4 regions of the Gracilibacillus caseinilyticus genome follow, and region 4 is predicted to be linked to each of the others. Evidence: riboswitches for the same ligand, from Rfam matches in the RefSeq annotation. Region 4 holds a riboswitch; each other region holds the start of a gene.

Region 1 (6,119 bases), 350 kb from region 4:
CCCTGAAATTACCCTTTGGTGTAAGGAGCATCGTGACTTTTACGAAAGATATTTCCCCCTACAGTTGGACGGAGAAATTGTTCTGTTACTAACTCCATACCGCTGTGACTTCAGTCAAATTCAAAGAAGATCGAAGACAAAACGAAACAAGAAAGAACAGCATAACGTAACGTTTATCGTCTTCGATCTGCTGACGTGCGAGGCGACCAATTTACGTAATAAACCATTCACAGTAAGGGATCGAACTCTGCATCACTTATTCGAGGAAAATATCGAAACTATCCAAAAAGCACCTACTTTTGAACAGTTGGAAGATGTGGAAAAATTGGTTGCTTTGCACCAGGCAGAAGGGTTTGTCGCCAAGAAAAAAAACGCACCCTATAAAGAAGGAAAGCGCAGTGAATCCTGGTTAAAGATTAAAAACTATCGTACCGTCCAAGGGGTTGTAACAAAGTGGAATAGTAATAATGACTACTTTACAGTTAGTTATTATATGGACAATAAGCTGCAAACGTTAGGGAAATGTAAAAACGGATTGAAAAAGGAAGAAAAAGATACGTTACAAACATTTATTAAACAGAATGGAAAGAAAGTAAACGGTACAACTTGGAATGTGTCACCATCAATCTGTTTGGATATTCAATGTCTTGACGCCAGTAAAGAAGAATTACGTGAACCGCATTTCTCAGCATTCCGTTTTGATATAGAGCCAGAACATTGCAATACTGAAGCGATCAAATTTGGGTTAGCACAAATTCCGGAACGAGTATCGGTGTCCAAATTGGACAAATTGCTATTTCCTGAATACTCTAAATTAGATTTTTTGTGTTATTTAAGAACGATGGCTCCATACATGCTTCCTTGGATAAACGATCGAAAATTAACGATTATTCGCTATCCTGATGGTGTAAGTGAACCATCTTTCTATCAAAAACATTTACCTGACTATGCACCTTCCTTTCTCAGACCAAAGCATTCAGTCGGTGGTGATGCTGCTATATATTGCCAGAATTTTGAAAGCCTTCTGTGGTTTGGTAACCATGGAGGCTTGGAGTTTCATATTCCTTTTAACAAACAACAGCATCATCAGCCGGATCAGATTGTCTTTGATTTAGATCCTCCTAGCCTTAAGGAGTTCTATCTTGCTGTTCGGGCAGCATTATTAATCAAAGAAATGATGGAGCATCAAAAATTGAAGCCATACATCAAGACTTCCGGAAAAACTGGACTACAAATTCATATCCCTGTCAATAATTGGACGTACCAGCAGACACGTGAATTAATGGAAGCTACAAGTAATGTATTAATACAAGCCTATCCGGATCAGTTTACCAGTGAAAGATTGATAAAGAATCGTGGAAATCGTCTGTATATTGATTATGTGCAGCATGCAGAGAGAAAAACAATCATTGCTCCTTATTCCACACGTGCAACAAATCAAGCAACCGTAGCTACGCCTTTATTTTGGGAAGAAGTTACCGAAACATTGGATCCAACCATTTTCACTATCCGATCCGTATTGCAAAGAATCCGAGAAAAAGGTTGCCCTTTCTTTGATTTTTATAGGCATCTTGAATAGCAAGACTAACTCTCTACCCTCATGCACCTGAAATAGTGATTAAAGTGATCTGGCTCTGATTGAGAAATCGTATAGGAAGCATACTCGTACCAATTCCACTATCTATATAGAGCTGCTGACGAACAGAAAGCGCGAACAAGCCTTGGTCATAAGTTGGAAAGAATCCTTGATCCGGGGCAACTACAGCTCCAATAAACGGCAATCGAACTTGTCCCCCGTGTGTATGGCCACTTATGATCAAGTCAATCTCATTCGGTAACGGACCTTGATTCACCGGGGGGGTGTGTGATAATAAAACAGTAAAGATTTGATGATCCAGACCTTTCACTGCATGCTCGATATTACTTTGCCCAGTTGATAGATCCACCACACCGGCTATCTGGAAACTAGTATGGCCTAACAGTATTTGCACATTCTGATTATCCAATATGTTCACGCCAGCTTCACGGAGACCCTTAAATAACGATTCGTGTAAAGGATTGTCCCAATCGTGATTTCCTGAAACATAAAATACCGGAGATTGACTGATCGATAACTGTTCAACAAATGAGAGGACATCATCGATATTTTCCGTACTGCGATCCACAATATCCCCTGTCAGCACAACCACATCTGGTTCAAGTTGGATAACTTTCTCAAGTAATTTTTGATTATCTTCACCAAATTGCTTATTATGCAAGTCTGATATCTGTAATATCTGAATGGACTGGTTTCGATTCAATTTTTCATTCGACAATTGAACCTCCGCTACTTTTAACGCATTTGTATCATAATAAACTTTAATACCTACAACTATTGCTATCATACATCCTGTAATAATCAATAAGATTCCATACATTTTTTTGTTATTCATTCCCTCTACTCCAGACATTTTCGCTTTGAATTAACTTCATACCTGTAAGAAAAACTGGGAAAGCCCACCCGGTCCTAACTAACAAAATAATATACAACTACCTATAATATGGATTATGTAAAGTGGAACTGTTTGACTTTGTGGTAATTTTGATAGATTCATTTGCTTAGCAAAGCTCCGGAAATATGCCTCCGCAGGACGCGAAGTGGTTGGCCGGAGCGGTATGCCAGCTAAGCATTTCAAAATGACTTCAACGCTAGACATAGTCCATATATCTTCATGTTCAGCATGATTACTTCTATGACTGTACTTATATACTTTCTTCACTCACTACAGAAAAACCTCTTAAGCACATTATGACATGCTTAAGAGGTTTTTGCTTTACTCATTAATTCCAGATTTCTTTGGTTACTTCTACAATATATTTCAGTTTTTTCCACTGATCTTCTTCTGTCAATTTATTACCGTGATGAGTCGATGCAAATCCACATTGAGGGCTTAAGCACAACTGTTCAAGTGGTACGTATTTGGCAGCTTCCCCTACTCTTGCTTTGATTTGTTCTTTATTTTCTAATTCACCAGTTTTTGAAGTGAATAAGCCCAATACCACTCGAGCACCGCCATCTGGAATATAGTCTAGCGGCTTGAATCCACCAGAACGTTCATCATCATACTCCAAGAAGAATCCATCCACTTTCTCTTTTGCAAACAGTGTCGGTGCAATGAGATCATAACTTCCAGAGAAAGCCCAATTAGAACGGTAATTTCCACGACATAAATGCGTGGTCACAACTAAATCTTCCGGTTTGTCTTCTAAAACACCATTCACTACACGTAAAGCTAAATCAATTAAATAATCTCTGTCATACGCACCATCATTAAAAGGAATGTCCGGTGACGATAATCCAGCAATATAAACATCATCAAATTGCAAATATCGTACACCTAAATCGTAAAAAGCTTTAATGGCATCACGGTATGCCTGAATGACATCACTTGCAAAATCCTCAATATCCGGATAAATGGTTTCATTACGAATCCCTATATTAAATAATTGATTCGGACTTGGGATCGTTTGTTTAGCATCGGCACGGCCATTGACGATCTCATTAAATTCCTTAAAATCTTGTAAGAATGGATGATCTTGATTAAAAGAGATTTTTCCATTATTGCGAATATTGTAACGCTCTGTTTCTTCGTTTCCGTTAAATATGTAACCAACTTCTGGTACATAACCTTCAATTCCATTCAAATGTTCCAAGAAATCCGTATGCCAGAAGCGGCGGCGGAACTCCCCATCAGATACTAATTCCAGACCAACTTCAATCTGCTTATCGACAATGTGTGCAATTTCTTTGTTCTCTACTTCTCGCAATTCTGCTGCACTTATATTTCCTTCCTGATACGCTTTTCTTGCCTCCAATAAACTTTCTGGACGTAACAAACTTCCTACATGATCTGCTCGAAATGGTGCTGTTACTGTTTTTGTAGACATACTGCAATCCTCTCCTTCAGCTAATTGTTTGCAATAATTCTTATCCAGTAAAAAAAGACCCCCTATAAGAAGAAGGTCTTTAACGTTTAAAAACTTATTCCTCTTATCTGTTGGAATTAGCACCATGTCTTCGTATAGACTGGTTGCTGAGACATCATTAGGCCAAATCCCTCCGCCTCTCTGGATAAGAAATTATCTGAAATTATTACCACAAACACATATTACTACATAACAGAGATTGGATCAACCCATATTTGTTAAAAAATTTCAAAAAGTCTTACAATTTCCTCATTCTCCGCATAAACTCCCAGTTTAAAAGCAATCCTAGATAAATGATTAACCTGAAGAAATTACTCTAGAAAAATGAATTTGAAAGGACGGTGGCAATCATTAAGCCATCTTATCCTCTTCCGTATCCATTAAATATAATAAAACATCGATTACAAAACAAAAAAAGCTATTACGCAATTAAAGATCAGTTATCTGAACCTGAGCAAAAACTAATTAATCAGATTAACCATGACACCAGACAATATAATCGAAATAACGTCACACGTACAGAAGCTTATTTTCGCTTTTATCAGCAATTTCCAGAAGTCGAATGGAGCTTTTTGGCGCATATGGTATCAAGAAATGCCGGTTGGAATATGACCGATCTTAAAGGCAGTCTATTATCCAAACTACTGACAAAAGAACAGCAGCAATACTTTTTTCATTTTTTAGAACGGAACAATTGGCTGATATTTCAAGATGCCTATCCTCAGTTGCGCTTATACGAAGCGAGTATCCGCCTTAGCAAGAATATGTTTTACATGCTTCCGTTATTTGGAGTTTCCTACTTTATGAAAGTGATATGGGATTACTTTTATGAAAATAGACAACGTTCTCTGATTACCAATGCTTTGATTATCAACGAACAAAATTACATCGAAAACCGTGTCATTAACAACCCACAATATGCTAGAACGAATATGGAGGCGCTCGAATTTATCGTTCAGCAGATGATGCAAATGAACCAAATTATGTTTCCTTACAAGAAAGAGCATAAGGTCCAGTTAGTCGGGTTAAATGTCCATCGCTTTGAGTCATTACCTAACCGAATTGACATCGGAAAACAACTTTATCAAGTATTATTTCACCCAAAATATTATGCAGCCATTTATCAATTCGCGGTTAAAACGCCTCATTCTGGATCAAGAAAAGATTATTGGCCATCAGTCTTTCGCGAAAGTTGCCATGATCCGTTAATAAGAATAGAAAGGGAAACTCCAGCTGCCTGGCGGTTGAAACCATTATTCAGTCCGAAGCTAAGCGATGTTTGGACAGATATTCAACACCCGAATAGCGAAAAGGAAGATTGGTATACAGACTGGCACACTGTATATTTACTAGATCAGATGAACCCTCCGAAAAATCCAGACATACTACCGGCATACCATCAAACACTAGCGAAACTTCAACTGGCGGTAAAAATCAAAGAGTGGATCGGAAAGTAAAGGCAAGCAGATGACGGTACTAACCTACAATTCTAAGCAATTGTTCGGGGGAATATTGATAGCATTTCAATTGTTGCAACATATTGCAACTAAATCCTATCATATGCAGTTTATGATCACGAAGATTATCTTCGGTTATTCTCTTATATACTCTAATTACTGTCGATGTGAAAGAAGTTGTATAACAATTTTGCTATTATGAAATATTTTATGTGCGTAGCAAAGCTCAGGGAATATGCTCCGCGTCCTGTTGGGCACGGCTTCAGCTAGGCTACTACTTGGACTAATTCTTTGTTGCCTTGTGCCGAAGAAGCTCACTTCGAAGCGATAACTTGTAGACACAGGCACAGATAAAGTGGATCTTCAGCTCGTACTGACGCATGCGGAGTCTCCGCATATTTCCTACGCTTAAGTGAAACTCCACAACGATTGGAACATCTATAAGCATTGGTGCAAAGCTTTTTTCACCTCATGTAATTGTTTTATATAGATCTTAATGTAATAGATTAATATGCTAGCACTTCTATCAGTTGTAGAACTTAAACTTTAGCGCAGGCCAACCACGTAGACTCCACGGAACTGCAGGACGCGGAGTGGCTGGCCGGAGCGGTATCCTAGCACATTAAATCTGTCAAAATCAACTCAACTCTTGTTAGCAAATAGTTGCATTACTTCGTAGTTTGCTTCAACTCTATA
Region 2 (6,119 bases), 1.0 Mb from region 4:
AGCAAAGAAGTTGTTTAAGTAGTAGCCTAGCTGAAGCTGTGCCCCACAGGACGCGAAGCATATTTCCGGAGCTTTGCAAAGCAGATGAAATCTATCAAAATTACCACAATGTCAGACAGTTCTGCTTTACATAATCCATATTATAAGAACCCATCTTCATGTTCACCATGATTACTTCTATGACTGTACTTATTTGTTCAAAATAAAAAAGTTGAAACGTATATCTTATTAGAACGTATAGGAGAGAGAGCAGAATGAATTGCTTTTTTATTTTTCCCTTTTACCTAATAAAAAGAAGGAGATGAGACATATGAACAAGAAACGCTGGCTTGCGCTTTTAGTGGCAGCTGGATTATTTTTTGCTTCGATTGGCTTTCAGTTTATGTCCAGCATGCTTACGGCAGATTTTGAAAACATGTTCAGCATACCTGAAGAGGATGGGATAGCTGAGAAAGTAGTGGATAAAGGTTCTAATATGAATAAAATCGCCGTTCTTCATGTGAATGGAGTGATTCAGGATACAACACCTAGCTCATTAATCAATACGACTTCTTATAACCATAGTCGATTCTTAAAAAAGCTTGAAAAAGCGGGAGAAGATGAGAGCGTTAAAGGCATTGTATTACAAGTGAACACCCCTGGCGGTGGTGTCGTCGAAAGTGCAGAAATCCATGACAAAATTGTAGAAATTAAAGAGGAATATGAAAAGCCTGTTTATGTGTCGATGGGAAACACAGCAGCTTCCGGAGGATATTATATCTCCGCTCCATCGGATAAAATTGTCGCCCATAAAGCGACATTGACAGGATCGATCGGGGTTATCATGGAAAGTATTAATTTCTCAGAATTAGCGGATCAGCTAGGTATAGACTTTAACACGATTAAAAGCGGTGAACATAAGGATATATTGTCATCGTATCGTGATATGACAGATGAAGAACGCGAGATCCTGCAAACGATGATTGATGATATGTATGATGATTTCGTTCAAGTGATCGTCGATGGCAGAGGCTTGTCAGAAGATCGAGTTCGTGAACTTGGTGATGGCAGAGTATATACCGGATCACAAGCACAGGAAGCGGGACTGGTTGATGAAATCGGAACGTTAGATGATACAATCGCAATGATGGAAGAAGATTACGAATTAGGTAATGCACAGGTAATTGAATATAATCAGGGAATGCCTTTTAACCAATTGCTAGGTGGTACAGTTCAAAGTATGCTTGGTGCAGAGTTCAAGATACCAGGCATTACAGAGTTGTTACGTCAAGAAAATGCACCACGAGCAATGTACCTATATTCAAGATAAGGAGGTGTCGCTATGACTGAAAATGAAATAAAACATGCATCTTCCCCCACCATTAATCAGAGATATGCAGGGTTTTGGATGCGTTTCTGGGCTTATCTGGCTGATTTAATCATTGTCTTCAGCATTAACGGCATCTTGCTTATTCCGTTTAAGTTTGTGGACAATGGCTTTGACTTGGAAGTTGGTTTCTGGACCGTGACAAGTATCATAAGTTCGATCATTTTTTATCTGTATTTCTTGTTGACGACAAAGTATTTTAATCAAACGTTAGGCAAGGTGATATTTGGTTTGAAAGTGATACGGGAAGACCATGAACCACTGCGCTGGAGTGACCTGATCTTCCGCGAAGTAATTGGCAGATTTCTTCATCGAGTGTTTCCGATAACGGTATTACTTTATGCCTTCGTCGCCTTCACCAATCAGAAGCAGGGTATTCATGATATGATTGGCAACACGAGGGTTGTATTGGATAGATAGAGAAGTTAAATGTTTATTTAAAATATGCCGAATATAACACGAGACTCATCAAGTAAAATCCGTGTTATATTCGGATTTTTATGCAACGAATTAGGTATATAAGAACGACCAGGAAAGCTCACCTCGTCCTAACTAACAAAATAACATACAAACCAGCTATAATATGGATTATGTAAAGTGGCAAATAGCGGTCATTTTGAAATGATTCATGTGCTGGGACACCTTTACCAGCCACTTTTCACCTGTGGGGGTCTATGTGCCAGCCTGCGCTATGGTACAGACACTTTAAGGAGACAAAACCAGCCGGGAAACACCATCATTTGTCTTCTTTCTTTTTTAAACACTACAAATCTCTGGTGTCTGCCACCACTTTTGGCTCCTTTCTCGCTAATGAAAGTAATTATATACTTTACATTCTTATTAGAAAAAACTCGGCATTCGCCTCGTCTATTAGCGAGTACCGTCGTTTTTCATATACTTGGTACATTCAAGGTTTTCACTACGTCGAGCTTTTCCATTATTAAATTTTTCCTGCCGTATTAAAAAAACAACAGGAGAACTTCCCTCCTGTTGTTTTATAAAATCGTGATGCGGTTTTTGGCTGGTGTTCTTGGTACTGGTGTTTGTGATTTGGACGGATAGCCGACATGAATTTGTCCTACTACTCTCTCATTGTCTTTCAAGCCGATCAATTCTGCCGTCTCCTCACAGAATGCCAATTTACCAGATTTCCAGAAAACACTTAGGCCCTGCTCCCATGCTAATAAACTGAAATTTTGCAACAAACAGCTGGATGAAGCATAATCTTCTTCTTGTAATTTTTCTTGTTCATGTAACGTATTAATAACAAAGAAAATAAAAGGTACATTCATAACCTTTTGATACGCATTCTCACCTATCACTTTTAGATCTTCTTTTGAAGCATTATGGCTTTTTGCTTTTGCTACTTCCCGATTAATCTCAGCTAATTTTTGTTTTGTTTCCTCTTGTAAAAATACAAAACGCCACGGTTCTGTCATTTTATGATTAGGTACCCAAACAGCCGTCTCCAACATTTGCTGGATTTGATCTATCGAAACTTTTTTATCCAAATACGAACCGATCGAGCGACGTTCTTTTATCAATTGTTGTAAACTCATGAAGGCTCTCCCCTCTGTTAATGATAATCATTTTCAACTAATATAATTCTATCATAGCTATGTATACTGTCAAGTAAACAAAATTTTCTGAAACTTTTTCTGAAAAATACTTGTAATTGAATTATTTTTAATGTAATATACTTACAAAAGTTACTATCAATTACATACTTTCTTATCCAGAGAGGTGGAGGGACTGGCCTGACGATACCTCAGCAACCGTCATATCATGACAAGGTGCTAATTCCAGCAAGCGTAATGCTTGGAAGATGAGAGACATTTACCAATCTATCTCCGTCTTTTAAACAGGCGGAGATTTTTTTATTTTGTAGAAAAGAGGTGATTCTCCTTGCCAGACATTCTTACTAGTTTAAGAGATCGTTTGGTTGTGGCAGATGGCGCGATCGGTACACTGCTCTATGCTCATGGTGTCGATCGATGCTTTGAATCGTACAACTTAAGTCATCCAGATGAAATCTTACGTGTGCATCAATCTTATCTTGATGCCGGCTCAGAGGTGATCCAAACCAATACGTATGGGGCCAATTATATTAAACTGACACGTTTCGGTTTGGAAGATCGTGTCCATCACATTAATTCCAAGGCGGTCAAAATCGCTAAGAGTGCAGCAGGCGATAAAGCAGCAGTCCTCGGTACGATGGGTGGTATACGAGGTGTACAAAAGTTAGTAGCTTCGCGGAAAGAAATAGTCCGCAGTTTCAAGGAACAGCTTTTCACACTTTTACTTGAAGGTGTTGATGGGATCCTACTCGAAACCTATTATGACTTCGAAGAAATCCAAGAGGCATTACAAATTGCCCGTGAAGAGACGAACATCCCAATCATTACGAACGTATCCATGCATGAACCGGGCGTTTTGGAAAATGGTATCAGTCTCCCCTATGCATTAGCTAAGTTGGAAGAATTAGGGGCAGATGTAGTCGGTGTCAATTGTCACCTAGGTCCGTATTACATGCTTAAAGCATTGGAATCTGTACCTTTATTAGAAAATGCATATTTAGCTGCTTATCCGAATGCCAGCCTGCCCGCCTACGATAACGGGAAATTAGTGTATAGCGAACGCACACAATATTTTGAACAGTGTGCCAAAGATTTCCGTGATCAAGGGGTCCGATTACTCGGTGGCTGTTGTGGTACTACACCAGAGCATATCCGTGCCTTTAAAGACGGCGTCAAAGATTTAACACCATTAAAAGAAAAAGAAGTCAAAACCATTACGTTCACACCTGAACAACAAGCAACACCGCCACAACGTGTTACTTTGGCCGATAAGGCCAGGCAGGAACATACAGTAATAGTCGAGCTTGATGCACCTAAACATTTAGATACGAATGACTTCATCGAAGGTGTCTTTGCCTTGGAAAAAGCCGGTGTTGACGCCATTACTTTAGCAGATAATTCGTTAGCTACACCAAGAATCAGTAATGTCGCTATGGCAGTCAAAATGAAAGAACTTGGTTGTAAAGTAAAACCTTTGATTCATTTAACTTGCCGGGACCGCAATTTAATTGGGTTGCAGTCACACTTATTAGGCATGCATACCTTAGGATTCGATGAAATTCTCGCTATTACTGGTGATCCGACACGCATTGGCGGATTCCCTGGCGCATCCTCTGTTTTCGATGTTACGTCTTTTGAATTAACAAGATTGATTAAACAGTGTAATCAAGGGTTATCTTTTTCAGGCAGCTCTTTGAAAACCAAAACCAATTTTCAAGTGGCTGCAGCATTTAATCCGAATGTTGCCAATCTTGAAAAAGCAGTAAAACGGATGGAAAAGAAAATTGAGCATGGTGCTGATTATTTTCTTACCCAGCCAATTTTTAATCATGAACAAATCATACAATTACACCGGTTAACCAAAAACATTGACAAACCGATATTCATCGGGATCATGCCACTTACCTCTCATCGCAACGCAGAATTTCTTCATAATGAAGTGCCGGGCATGAAGCTGTCTGACGAAGTACGTTCACGCATGCAGCAACATCAGAATCGTCATGACAGCCGCAGAGAAGGAATCAATATTGCCAAAGAATTAATTGATACTGCCATTCAATACTTTAATGGCATCTATATTGTTACACCGTTTATGCACTATCCGGCAACAGCCGAATTAACAGAATATGTACACCAGCAAACCAAAGCTGTTACAAAAATATAAAACAAAAAGGAGTTTTTTTAAATGACTACTATTTTAAGCGCAAATCTAGGGTATCCACGTATTGGTGAAAAAAGAGAATGGAAGAAAGCAATTGAAGCATTTTGGAAAGGCGACATCAACGAGGCGTCACTATTAAGCCAGACCAAACAATTAAGATTAGAAGCTTTAAAGAAACAGAAAGAACAAGGATTAGATCTTATTCCAGTAGCCGATTTTTCTTTCTATGACCATGTATTAGATACGGCGGTTGCGTTCAATATTATTCCAAAAAGATTCCAGCACCATGACCCATCCGCATTGTCTACTTATTTCGCTATTGCTCGTGGTGAAAAAGATGCAGTGGCTGCAGAAATGACCAAATGGTTTAACACCAACTATCATTACATCGTACCTGAACTGAAGGATACTGAACCAAAATTAATCGAAAATCGTGCCCTTCACTATTATCAAGAAGCGAAGCAAGAATTGGATATTGACGGAAAACCGGTAATCGTCGGTCCTGTAACATTCGTTAAATTAGCGAAAGGCTATCAGGAAGATGAATTAGAAAACTGGGTTAACAAATTATTACCTCTATATGAACAAGTACTTCAAGAATTAGCAGAGGCTGGTGCTACCTGGGTACAGATTGATGAGCCTGTATTAGGAACGAATCTTTCTGAGAAAGAAATCGAAATTGTTGAAAATGTTTATCAAACAATTGCCCAGAATGTCAATGGTATTCAAATCCTTCTGCAAACGTACTTTGAAACGGTTCAAAATTACAAGCGTGTTATTCAGCTTCCAGTAAGCGGTATTGGATTAGATTTTGTCCATGGTGATAATTTATCAATAATACAAAAATTCGGTTTCCCATCTGATAAAGTTTTAGGAGCAGGTATTATAAACGGCCGTAACGTATGGCGCGCGGACTTAGAAGAAAAATATCAACTGCTGGAAGAAATTAAACAGGCAGCATCGGTTGATACACTCATTGTGCAGCCTTCTTGTTCCTTATTACATGTACCGGTTA
Region 3 (6,119 bases), 1.3 Mb from region 4:
ATGTATGTGAATCATCATAGAACGTCTTCTCTCATTTGTAACCAATGAGAATGGTTTAAGAGATTAATTAAATAACTGCAATCTTCCATACGAAATCTTTCGGAAATAGTAGTATAAAGCAAACCAGGCATTACCGATTAGTCCTGTCTTAATGATTATATGATCGGCATGCGGGAGTAAGTGATTTGAAATCCTGAGAATAAACGAGCATTTGTAATAAATCGAGTGAAATTGAGGGAGTATGTCTTTGCGGCAAAGAATAGAAAGACAGAACTAACGGATTAGACATAGCAAAAGTATGTATAGAAACGAACGATCAAGCGATAATTAATTTTAAACTAGTTAGGAGTTGAAGGAAACAGTGAAGTAAAAACTTCCTGTCATTCTAACTGTTGAGTGTATGAAGAGAAGTGGGGTGGTCCAACTGAAATGTTCTATAGCCTAATCCGTTTCTTGAAAAGGAGTGGGATATGTCTAACTGACAGCTTCTATTTCCAAGAATGTGCGAGGAGGTACTTCGCAGCAGTTTTGGATGTAGCATAAAATAAATAACCGAACTAACAAGCAGGTTAAATGAAAAATCGTGTTAAGTTCGGCTATTATTGTAGTTAAGATACCTTTTAGTTCCTGACTTAATTATAAATTATAAGGCACCCATTCCACCGTCTACACGATATTGTCCACCAGTAATAAATTCACTTTCATCACTAGCAAGAAACAAAACTAAATTGGAGATGTCGCTAGATTCTCCGTAACGTCCTAATGGAATAGTTTGTGCTAGAGATTCTTCATCTGTATTCATTCCTTTTTCTAAAGAACGCATCATTCTTGTATTGACTGGCGATGGGTGAATAGAATTAACTCGAACATTGGCACTTGCCGCCTCAAGCGCCGCTGTTTTCGTTAGCCCTACGACAGCATGTTTAGAAGCGATATAAGGAGCTACCCCGGGACTTCCGCTTAAACCTGCTACTGAAGATGTGTTAATAACACTTCCATAACCTTGTTTCGTCAAAACAGGCAATACGTATTTTAAACCCAAAAAGATACCACGCACATTTACACTAAGTACTTTATCAAGATCAGCTACATCTTGTTCAACAATTGGTGCTACTTTTCCTTCTATACCTGCGTTATTAAAGAATATGTCTATTGTCCCGAATTTCTCGACCGTTTTATTTACATAGTTTTCAACATCTGCCTCTTTAGAAACATCAGCTTGAACTGTCATTACTTCTCCATGAGCATCTAATGCATCCTTAGCATCATCAAGTGCTTCTTGGAATAAATCTACTAAAATCACCTTCGCTCCTTCTTTTAGGAATCTCTTTGCCGTTACTTTACCGATACCACCAGCTCCACCAGTAATCAAGGCGATTTTTCCAGATAGCTTTTCCATATCTTTCACTCCTCTGTTTAGTTTTGGAACCATTATACAAGGTCACTTGTATCTTAAGGTACAGCTTAATTTTTCCTGTTTTATGGCATCTTATGTATTTATTTTTTTATATATTGTGTAAGATTCAGCGCTGGATTACTTCTTCTTTATGTGCATGATTTATGAAAGGTAAAGTGAAATGTAAGCAAGTAAAGAGGGTGTAACTAAGTTATGGATTTTAAATAAAAACACTAAGATACATTTGGATCTTAGTGTTTGAGGGTCTGCCTGTAAGTTTACAAATTATTTAAAGAACTTTTTAATCATCTTGTTTGCAGATTTATTTTTAACTTTTTTACTAACTTCGCGTTTAATTTTATCTTTCTTTGCGGGGTCCATATTCATCCACGCTTTAGCGCCTTTTTTAGCAATTGATTTCAGCTTCATTTGCTATCACCTCGAAAATAGTATATCAATATAATGCTTTGGAATCCAAGACTAACCCTGAGAAATATATTTTATGTTTAACAATCCAAAAATAGTGGTAAATATACTTTGTATTAACAGGAGGTTTACAAATGAATTGTTCATGGAAAAAAAGAAAATTACTTAGTCAGACTTTGCGCCTAACGTCGATAATATTAGCGTTAGCAACGGTGCTGGTCATGTCGTTATGTAATGTATTACCATTGCCGAACACCTTTACTTGGATGTTAGCAATCGCGGTGATTGCAGGGACATTTGCGCTAATTCCTCATTTAAATTCTACCAGACATCTGTTTAAGAAGTATCTAATACAACGTAACTAACCTATAAGTTTTAAGTTATAACTATAATGAGTCATGTAAAAATCGTTCCACGCTTTAGGAACGATTTTTTAATTCAGAAGCAAATGATCGTAGATAAACTATTATGAACTAAGAAAAACCGGGAAAGCCCACCCGGTCCTAACTAACATAAATAATATACAACTACCTATAATATGGATTATGTCAAGTAGCGTTGCATCCATTTTGAAATGTAGTTAGAGGTATGATGCCTTCTACCAACCACTTCGCGTCCTTGTGGAGCACGGCTTCTGCTAGGCTACTACTTGAAATGCTTCTTTGCTGCCTTGTGCCAAGGAAGCGTACTTCGAAGCGATACTAGCAGACACAGGCACAGACAAAGTGGATCTTCAGCTCGCGCTGACGCATGAGGAGTCTACGTGGTTGGCCTGCGCTAGGGTATAGATCTATAACAGAGACATGAGGAAACAGATTGATTGATATCCTCATGTGACAATCTATAATAGCTGCTTTATTTTCAAATACATTATGCTTAGAACTGTTGCTTTTAGCTGTTCCAATCGTTGTAGAACTTCCATTAAGCGTAGGAAATATGCGGAGACTCCCGTGGGATCAGTCGCGTCCGAAAATCCCGCAGGAAAGCGGTCTCTGCTTTCTGAGGAAGTTGAGGCCGACCCCACAGGACGCGGAGCATATTTCCGGAGCTTTGCTAAGCAGGTGAAATCTATCAAAATTAACACAATGTCCAGACAATTCTACTTGACATAATCCATATTATAAGAACCCATCAATCATGTTTAGCAAGTTTACTTCTATGACTTTACTTTTATACTTTCTTACCTGGGGACAAAAGCTCTTAGCCTTCCATTATATTAAACACAATAATCAATAATATAAAAGACACTTTTAGTAATTCGTCATCCGTTACACTTTTGATCAGTAATACATAAACCAATCCTGTGATTAAATTGTCTCCAATCAACAGCATCGTGATGATGTCTAAAAGCGGCAGTGTTTCTGCGAGCACATCTATATGGTTCTCCATTGTATTCACCCTTTTCTGCTACATCGTATTTTAACGGACTCAAGGATGTGCAATCCCTTGGTATAAAGGCATTTTATGGTAATTTAAAACATTCAAAATATTTATTGACACTATTTTCAGAACATGCTAAAGTATATCTAACAAACGATAAACATGAGTAAACAACTCGGAATTGAATAGATTCTTATCCAGAGAGGTGGAGGGACATGGCCCTTTGAAGCCTCGGCAACCATTAGGTGATTATCGACTGATACAGGTGCCTATTCCACTAAGCGTTCAAGCTTAGAGAGATAAGAGAGCGAAGCCATTAGTTAAGTCTCTCTATCTTGTATGGGGGACTTTTTAAATCGTTACAACTAAATAGTAAACTCTTATCCAGAGAGGCGGAGGGACTGGCCCGAAGATGCCCAGCAACCATTAAGCAGCTGCTTAAAAGGTGCTAATTCCTGCAGGTAACTATCCTGGCAGATAAGAGGAAGACTACTGCAATGTGAGTAAAAGCCTTCTTCTTACGAAGAAGGCTTTTTAATTATTAGAAAAGCACTAATTTTTTGAAAACTTGGGGAGGAAATAAAACATGACAAATTACAAACATTCAACGTATGATCCAGAAACAATTCATTTACACGGTGGGCAGGCGCCAGATCCGACAACAGGTTCACGTGCTGTGCCAATCTATCAATCTACTTCCTACGTATTCCATGACACGGAGCATGCGGAACGGTTATTTGCACTAGATGAGCCGGGAAATATATATTCGCGAATCGGAAATCCAACTGTAGACGTTTTTGAAAAAAGAATGGCACTCTTGGAAGATGGGGTTGCCTCAGTTGCCACTTCATCAGGGATGTCCGCCATCACGCTGTCGATTTTAAATCTTGCCAGTGCAGGAGATGAGATTGTAGCAGGTGTGAACTTATATGGTGGTACGTATAATCTGTTTAATATAACATTGCCACGGTACGGCATTAACGTAAAATTCGTCGATCCAACAGATCCTGAGAATTTTAAAGCAGCGATTAATGAGAATACGAAAGCTGTCTATGGTGAAATTATTGGGAATCCAGGGTTGCAGGTGTTGGATGTAGAAAGAGTTTCGGAAATTGCCCATGACGCAGGCATCCCATTAATTATCGATAACACGTTCGCAACCCCATTTGGTTGTAAGCCGATTACATTAGGAGCGGATATTGTCGTTCACTCTGCGACGAAATGGATTGGGGGGCACGGTACATCTATCGGTGGTGTGATTGTCGATGGAGGAAGATTTAACTGGAATTCAGAGAAATATCCAGCGTTTACAGAACCAGATCCGAGTTACAATGGCATCCGTTATGCGGTTGACTTTGGTACATTAGCCTTTATTACTAAGGTTCGTGTCCAACTGCTAAGAGATTTTGGTGCTGCTTTAAGTCCATTCAATGCGTTCCAGCTATTACAAGGACTTGAAACACTTCACTTGAGAGTGGAACGTCATAACCGGAATGCCCAGGAGTTAGCGGAATACTTGCACCACCATGAGGCGGTCGAATGGGTGAGATATCCAGGCTTGGAAGACCATCCATCCCATGAACTGGCAACACGTATTTTGAATAATGGCTTTGGTTCGATTATCGTCTTCGGTATTAAAGGTGGCCGTGACGCTGGCCGTGGCCTGATCAACAATGTAGCACTTTGGTCACATGTAGCAAACGTTGGGGATGCAAAATCCTTAATTATTCACCCAGCATCGACTACACATCAGCAATTAACGAAAGAGGAACTAGATAAAACAGGTGTATCGGAAGAATTAGTGCGTTTGTCTGTCGGTATTGAGTCGATACGCGATATCCAAAATGACTTAGATCAAGCCTTAGTAAAAGCAACAGGAATCGGAACAGAAAGAGAAAAACAAATTGTTGTTAATGACGAAGGGGTTATTAAATGGGCATTAAACTCTCCATATGAAAGATATCAGGAAAATGGCGAAGAACAGACTCGTCAAAAAACATTAGCAATCGTCGGATTAAGCGGAAAAGAAGCACGACCTAGCTATCGACTCGCTAGAAAAATGCAAAGGCTTGGCTATAAGATCATACCGGTCAACCCGAGAGAAACAGAGATTCTAGGTGAGCAAGCCTATCCTGATCTTAAGAGTGTTCCAGTAGATATTGATATTGTGCAAGTGTTCCGCAGTCCTGATGCAGCAATCGAAATCGCCAAAGAAGCAATTGAAGTGAATCCAAAAGTATTCTGGCTGCAAGAAGGCGTGGTATCACCGAAAGCAGAACAAGTAGCATTGGAAGGTGGTCTGCAAGTCGTCCATAACCGCTGCACGTATAAAGAAGCACAACGATTAAGAGGTACCATTTCCACATACGCATGTGAAATTTAAAAAGAAAATAAGGGGGCAGTATCATGAGTAAAGCACCATTAATAGATTTGAGAAGTTTTCTTGCCATTGCAGTTTTTGGAATTATTGTTCTCTTCGCTGTTGGATGTTCATCCAGCAGTGAAGCTGAAACAAAGCCATCTGAAATTAGATTGGATTATGCCTATTATTCACCAACCAGCTTGGTGTTAAAGAAATTTGGCTGGGCGGAAGAAGCATTTGCTGAGGAAGATATCGATGTATCCTGGACGCTAAGTCAAGGGAGTAACAAAGCAATTGAATTTTTAAATAGTGATAGCGTTGACTTTGGTTCCACAGCAGGAGCAGCAGCGCTTATAGCAGAATCAAATGGTGTACCGTTGGAAAATGTCTATGTGTACTCTCAGCCGGAATGGACGGCATTAGTGACAAATGAAGGATCGGGAATTGAAAAGATTGAAGATTTGAAAGGCAAGAAAGTAGCAGCAACGCTTGGGACTGATCCATATATATTCTTAGTAAGAGCTTTAGATTCAGTTGGCATGTCCATTAATGATA
Region 4 (6,119 bases):
AAGTGAATAATGAGGTGTTGCACATGTTTGATTTAACCGTTATGGAATGGATTATTATTATTTTTTCTGCTTTATTAATTGGATTTGCCAAAGCAGGTGTAGCAAGTATGGGTATTCTGGTAGTCACCATTTTTATGATGCTTTTCCCTGCACGTGAATCGATTGGCATTTTACTGCCATTACTTATCGTCGGTGATTTATTCGCAGTGATCTATTATCGTAGAAATGTTGTTTGGCGGTATTTATTTTCCCTTGTTCCTTGGGTACTGATCGGAATTTTAATAGGCTATGTTGTATTATTTTTTATTAGCAGTGAGCAATTGAAGCCTCTGATCGGAATTTTAGTACTTGCATTAATTGTTTTACATATTAGTCGTGAGAAAATGGGAGAGCGGTTCGTGGAAATGCTGCCTAAATCAAAATTGTTTACCTTTCTAATGGGAATAACAGCTGGTTTTGCCACAATGATTGGTAACGCAGCAGGAGGGGTCATGGCGATTTATTTAATCGTCAAAGGATTACCAAAGAAAGAATTCGTTGGTACAGGGGCTTGGTTCTTCTTATTTGTGAACTTAGTGAAAATGCCATTTTATTTATCATTAGGGATAGTGACCTGGGAAACGATAGCCTTTAATAGTAAACTTGTACCAGCAATTATTATTGGTGCATTAATAGGAGTAAAGGTGATCAAAATCATGCCACAAAAAGTGTTTCAAGTTCTCGTATTAGTCTTTGCTGCATTGGGTGCAATTCGGTTGATTATGGGTTAAATTGAAGCCGGAGTTAACACGGATTTATATTTTATATGTTCTTTTATTACCGATGAAACAGATTGATAGTGAAAATTTAGAACGTACAAAGCATAAGTAATGCCCTGGCACTCGATAAAGACAAAGCGAATGCCGGGTTTTTCTAATGAGAAAGTATATAAGTACAGTCATAGAAGTAATCATGCTGAACATGAAGATGGGTTCTTATAATATGGATTATGTCAACCAGCCTAGAAGTCATTTTGACATGTTTTTAGTGGTATGATACCGCTCCGGCCAACCACTTCGCGTCCCGCGGGGCACGGATGAAGCTAACTTTGTGAATAAGGTCGCTTCACAAAGTGGATCTTTAGCACCTGCACGTCCCGCGGGAGTCTACGTGGTTGGCCTACGCTGTGAAAGATACGCTACAACTTTTGTAAGAGCTAGCAAATTGAGCACATCCATAAATATCACAATATCATTTCATAACATAATGCCTAGGACCACCGCTTTTAGCTGTTTTATACGTTGTAGCACTTCCTTAAGCGCAGGAAATATGCGGAGACTCCCGTGGGATCAGTGCGAGCTGAAGATCCACTTTGAAAAGAAAAGAATTTTCTTTCCAAAGTTAGCTGAAGCCGTGCCCCACAGGACGCGGAGCATATTTCCGGAGCTAAAAGTAGAAAGCGGTGCCACGAGATTTGTATCGTTTAAAGAGAAAGGAAACAAAAGTGGGGAGCAGTCACCAAAGATTAGTATCGTTTAGCGAGAAAGGAGCCAAAAGTGGGGAGCAGACACCAGAGATTTGTAGTGTTTAAAAAGAAAGAAGACAAATGATGGTGTTTCCCGGCTGGTTTTGTCTCCTTCAAAAGTCTGTTCCATAGCCGCAGGCCGGCACATAGACTCTCACAGGGCGGAAAGTGGCTGGCAAAGGTGTCCTAGCACATGAATCATTCCAAAATGACAGCTATGGGCCACTTAACATAATCCATATTACAGGTAGTTGTATATTATTTATGTTTGTTAGGACCGGGTGAGCTTTCTCGGTTTTTCTTATATTGGCGTTAACCCCGGCTATTCTTGTATACTTGATCCTTATCATGCGAAATGGCAGGTTACAAAAGTATCAAGATGAGTGCTCATTCAACACGAACACGCTCCGGAAGGCAAGAGTATGCAGTCTTCCGGAGCGGTATCCTAGCCTCCAATAGATGCTCACCAATTTATCAATGTTTTGAAAAGGAACATGAACATATTGGTGTCCTGGCTTGTTTATGCTTATTTCGAAATGGATTCTTTAACACTGACTGTCAGGCTGTTGGTGATATCTGTTAGTAAATCATTAACGTCTTCTACGCCTACCGATAGACGGAATAATCGGTGACTAATACCTCGTGCTTCTCTTTCATGTGGAGGCATTGCTGCGTGAGACATTGTTGCAGGGTGGGACAATATCGACTCAACTGCACCTAAGCTGACGGCAAAGACTGGTATTGTCATATTACTTACAAATTGTTCAGGATCGATATGTTCTTGTAAAGTAAACGAAAGTACTGCTCCCGCACTTGTCGATTGACTGGCATGAATGGCAGCGCCAGGATGATTCTTTAATCCCGGATAATAGACATGGTCAATGCCTTCCAGCTCTGTTAAGTTTGAGGCAATTTTTTCTGCGGAGCTGGCACTTTTTTGAAAACGCGGTTCCAAGGTTTTCATTCCTTGCAGTAATTGATAGCAATCCTTTGCACCTAAGATAGCGCCGTACGTATTTTGAACAAATTTCAGTCTGCCAGCAAGTTCTTCACTTTTGGTCACTGCTAAGCCGGCTACAATATCACTGTGTCCTGATAAAAATTTAGTAGCACTGTGTAAGACGATATCAACACCTAAATCAAGTGGCTGCTGATATAAAGGCGTCATAAAAGTATTATCCAGAAACGTAAAACAGTCATTTTCTTTCGCTAATGATACAACAGCACGGATATCTGTTATTTGTAATAAAGGATTAGCAGGTGTTTCAATATAAATAACTTTAGTATTCGGCTGAATCGCTTCCTCCACCTCTGATAAGTTTGTCATATCGACAAAAGTATGTTCAATTGAAAATTGTGCTAACAATTTGGTGACAAATCGGAATGTACCACCATATACATCCTTACTGATGACAATATGATCTCCAGTTTCTAATAGCATAAATGCAGAAGATATAGCCGCCATTCCGGACGAAAAGGCAAAACCAGCAACCCCATTTTCCAACTTAGCAATCGTTGCTTCAAGCTGATCACGAGTTGGATTACCTGAGCGGCTATAATCATATGGGCCGAATTCATGTAACTCTTGCTGGTGGTAAGTAGAAGATACATAGATTGGTGGATTTACTGCTCCTGTATATTTCTCATGATAACCTTGCTGATTTCCTCCATGGGCTAATAATGTTTCTTTTTTATGTGTCATTTATTTCCCTCCTAATGCTTGATCTAGATCAGATTTAAGGTCTTCAATATTTTCAATTCCTACCGAAAAACGTAGTAATGTGTCGCTAATACCTCGACGTTCTAATTCATCTTTCGGGATATCAGCATGCGTCTGAGTTGTTGGATAGGTGATGAAGCTCTCCACACCTCCAAGACTCTCGGCAAAGGAAATGACTTTTAATTGTTCCAGAAACGGTGCAATTAGGCTATTATCAGTAACGCGAAAACTGATCATTGCTCCTTTTCCGGGGTATAAGACATCTCTCACTTTGTCATGTTCACGCAGAAAAGCTGCCAGAATCTGAGCGTTTTGCTGTTGGCGTTCTAATCGTAACGTCAAGGTTTTCATTCCTCTAATCAGTAACATACTATCCAATGGAGATAACACCGCTCCAATGGCATTATGTAAATAAAAAAGCTGCTCACCGAGCTCATGATCCTTGACAGCAACAAGTCCTGCTAAGACATCGTTATGGCCACCAAGGTACTTCGTTGCAGAATGTATGACAATATCTGCACCTTCCGTTAATGGCTGCTGCAGATATGGTGTATAGAACGTATTATCTACGATCAGCAAGGCATCATGCTTTTTGGCAATTGCCGCTATATACTGGATATCGATCTCCATTAACAATGGATTAGTCGGTGTTTCAATAAAGATTGCTTTCGTATTTGGGGTAATATGTCGTTCCACATTCTCCGGACTGACATATACTGGTGTAACTTGATAAGATTGCTGTAAGTGTTGAAATAAGCGGTAGCTGCCACCATAAATGTCTTCCGTTACGAGAATTTCGTCTCCATGTTTAAATAAGGAAAAGACTAATTGAATGGCAGCCATACCTGAAGAACAGGCAAATCCTTGCACACCTTTTTCTAATGAAGCGATTGCTTCTTCCACAATTTCCCGGGTAGGATTCGCTGTTCGCGTATAATCGTACCCGGTTGACTGTCCAAGCGTTGGATGCTGGTAAGCGGTAGATAAATAGATTGGTGCTTCTACTGCACCTGTTCGTGGATCTTTTCTGTTGCCAATTTGGGCAAGAATGGTTTCAATTTGATTCATATTATGTACATCCTTTCTATAAATAAAAAAAGAGGTCTTCGATAAGTAGAAGACCTCCTTTATGTCAGGCAGCATCTCTTATCTTTGGCAAAAACCATCTGGAATTAGCACCATACAATAGTTTGCTGGTTGCTGAGGTATCATCGGGCCAGTCCCTAAACCTCTCTTGATAAGATTATATTTTCATGGAAATTTAATACATTAATTGTACCTTATTTAGGAAGAAATTACAACAGTGATACAAAAAAATATTTTTATGGAACCCATTGACAATCCTTGTTCTATCTATTATAGTAAGTACAACACAAATTTAGTGGAAAATTATGAAAATAGTATAGCATCTTATCGAGAGAGAAGGAGGGAACTGGCCCTATGAATTCTCAGCAACAGGCTTTAAATGCACTGTGCTAAATCCAGCAGGTATAACTTGACAGATAAGTGGAACAGACTCCTACTTCATCGTCAAGTAGGATTTTTTATAGGTATTAATCCGAGTTTTCAGATGGGTAATAGTGTAATAGTATTAAAAATTGATAGACAATAGCTGAAAGTTGGGATGAAAGATGTTAACGTTCGTTGCGATTTTAGCTGCATGTTTGTTTGCCTTTAATATAGGAGCAAGTGGATCAGCAGCAAGTATGAGTATTGCTTATGGATCAAAAGTAATAAAAAAGCGAAAGCATGCATTATGGATTGCTGGAGCAGGTGCCATAACGGGGGCTGTTCTAGGAGGGGAGCATGTAACGAAGACGCTTGGTAAAGGAATAATTCCGGAATCGATATTGGATGTGAAAGTAGCCTGTATCATATTAGTCGTATCTGCTTTTACATTACTCATTACAAATTACATCGGCATCCCGCTATCGACTAGTGAAGTGACCGTAGGAGCTATTATTGGTGTTGGGATAAGCTATCAACAATTACATTTTCAAAACATATTAATGATCGTTTCTTTTTGGTTGATCGTTCCTTTAGCAGCTTTTCTGATTACATTGAGCTTAGAGAAAATTAGAAATAAATTTGCCAATCGTTTTACGATCCGGCCACCAGTAAAAGTATTAGCATGTTTATTGATTATAACTGGTGCGATTGAAGCGGTTGCTGCCGGTATGAATAATGTTGCAAATGCATTAGGCCCCTTGGTGGGAGCTGGTATTGCATCGATGGAAACGGGCTTGCCATTAATGGCGCTGGTGGTAGCGTTGGGAAGTATTTTTTTCGGGGGCAGAGTTATCGAAACCAATGCAAAAAAGATTACCTCCTTGTCACTTGGGAATGGTGTGGTAATTTCAGGAGCTACAGGTGGTCTTGTTGTCGCTGCTTCTTTACTTGGTGTCCCAATTCCGATGACACAGGTTACCACATCTGCGATTGTTGGTATCGGAGCGAGCAAAGATGTATCCTCGATTTGGAAGCAAAAGGTGATTCATCAAATTGCGAAAGTATGGGTTACCTCACCGATTGTCTCTCTTGTCATTTCCTTTATATTGACAGAGATTATCGTACAACAAAGTTTTGAACAGGTCGTATTAGTAGTATTATCGATCGTAGCAACTTATATTTTAGTTAGATACAGAGAAAAACCTGCAAAAGCAATTACAGGAAAAGGATGGGATCAACATGGGGAAAGTGTATTTAGTGGGAGCAGGACCAGGAGATGAAGAATTAATCACGGTAAAAGGTGTTCGAGCGATCAAGGAAGCAGATGTGATTCTGTATGATCGGCTTGTTAATCATTCATTATTAGATTATGCCAAGGCAGATGCTGAGCTGATTTTTTGTGGGAAAATGCCTCGGAAACATGGATTGATACAGGAGAAAATAAAC

What was found. A riboswitch is a leader RNA that binds a small molecule or an ion and turns the genes downstream of it on or off. The one in region 4 is predicted to bind S-adenosylmethionine.
Region 1: another riboswitch for S-adenosylmethionine. It lies ahead of MUN88_RS15080 (5-methyltetrahydropteroyltriglutamate--homocysteine S-methyltransferase); the one in region 4 lies ahead of MUN88_RS13400 (methionine biosynthesis PLP-dependent protein).
Region 2: another riboswitch for S-adenosylmethionine. It lies ahead of MUN88_RS08635 (bifunctional homocysteine S-methyltransferase/methylenetetrahydrofolate reductase); the one in region 4 lies ahead of MUN88_RS13400 (methionine biosynthesis PLP-dependent protein).
Region 3: another riboswitch for S-adenosylmethionine. It lies ahead of MUN88_RS19765 (PLP-dependent aspartate aminotransferase family protein); the one in region 4 lies ahead of MUN88_RS13400 (methionine biosynthesis PLP-dependent protein).

The regions. Positions count from the first base shown of each region.
Region 1 covers NZ_CP095072.1:3,193,150-3,199,268, reverse strand. Annotated here, with positions in the region: gene ligD (DNA ligase D) at 1-1,579, shown strand, start outside; gene MUN88_RS15085 (metallophosphoesterase) at 1,599-2,432, opposite strand; gene MUN88_RS15080 (5-methyltetrahydropteroyltriglutamate--homocysteine S-methyltransferase) at 2,821-3,927, opposite strand; SAM riboswitch class I at 4,028-4,118, opposite strand; gene MUN88_RS15075 (DUF2515 family protein) at 4,308-5,423, shown strand.
Region 2 covers NZ_CP095072.1:1,807,170-1,813,288, reverse strand. Annotated here, with positions in the region: gene sppA (signal peptide peptidase SppA) at 311-1,309, shown strand; gene MUN88_RS08645 (RDD family protein) at 1,322-1,786, shown strand; gene MUN88_RS08640 (nitroreductase family protein) at 2,362-2,925, opposite strand; SAM riboswitch class I at 3,095-3,198, shown strand; gene MUN88_RS08635 (bifunctional homocysteine S-methyltransferase/methylenetetrahydrofolate reductase) at 3,272-5,107, shown strand; gene metE (5-methyltetrahydropteroyltriglutamate--homocysteine S-methyltransferase) at 5,129-6,119, shown strand, end outside.
Region 3 covers NZ_CP095072.1:4,098,430-4,104,548, reverse strand. Annotated here, with positions in the region: gene MUN88_RS19785 (SDR family NAD(P)-dependent oxidoreductase) at 644-1,399, opposite strand; gene MUN88_RS19780 (hypothetical protein) at 1,682-1,825, opposite strand; gene MUN88_RS19775 (hypothetical protein) at 1,957-2,187, shown strand; gene MUN88_RS19770 (hypothetical protein) at 3,023-3,211, opposite strand; SAM riboswitch class I at 3,393-3,508, shown strand; SAM riboswitch class I at 3,580-3,686, shown strand; gene MUN88_RS19765 (PLP-dependent aspartate aminotransferase family protein) at 3,789-5,585, shown strand; gene MUN88_RS19760 (aliphatic sulfonate ABC transporter substrate-binding protein) at 5,609-6,119, shown strand, end outside.
Region 4 covers NZ_CP095072.1:2,847,484-2,853,602, forward strand. Annotated here, with positions in the region: gene MUN88_RS13390 (sulfite exporter TauE/SafE family protein) at 24-770, shown strand; gene MUN88_RS13395 (aminotransferase class I/II-fold pyridoxal phosphate-dependent enzyme) at 2,031-3,206, opposite strand; gene MUN88_RS13400 (methionine biosynthesis PLP-dependent protein) at 3,207-4,292, opposite strand; SAM riboswitch class I at 4,368-4,468, opposite strand; SAM riboswitch class I at 4,632-4,733, shown strand; gene MUN88_RS13405 (inorganic phosphate transporter) at 4,856-5,953, shown strand; gene cobA (uroporphyrinogen-III C-methyltransferase) at 5,913-6,119, shown strand, end outside.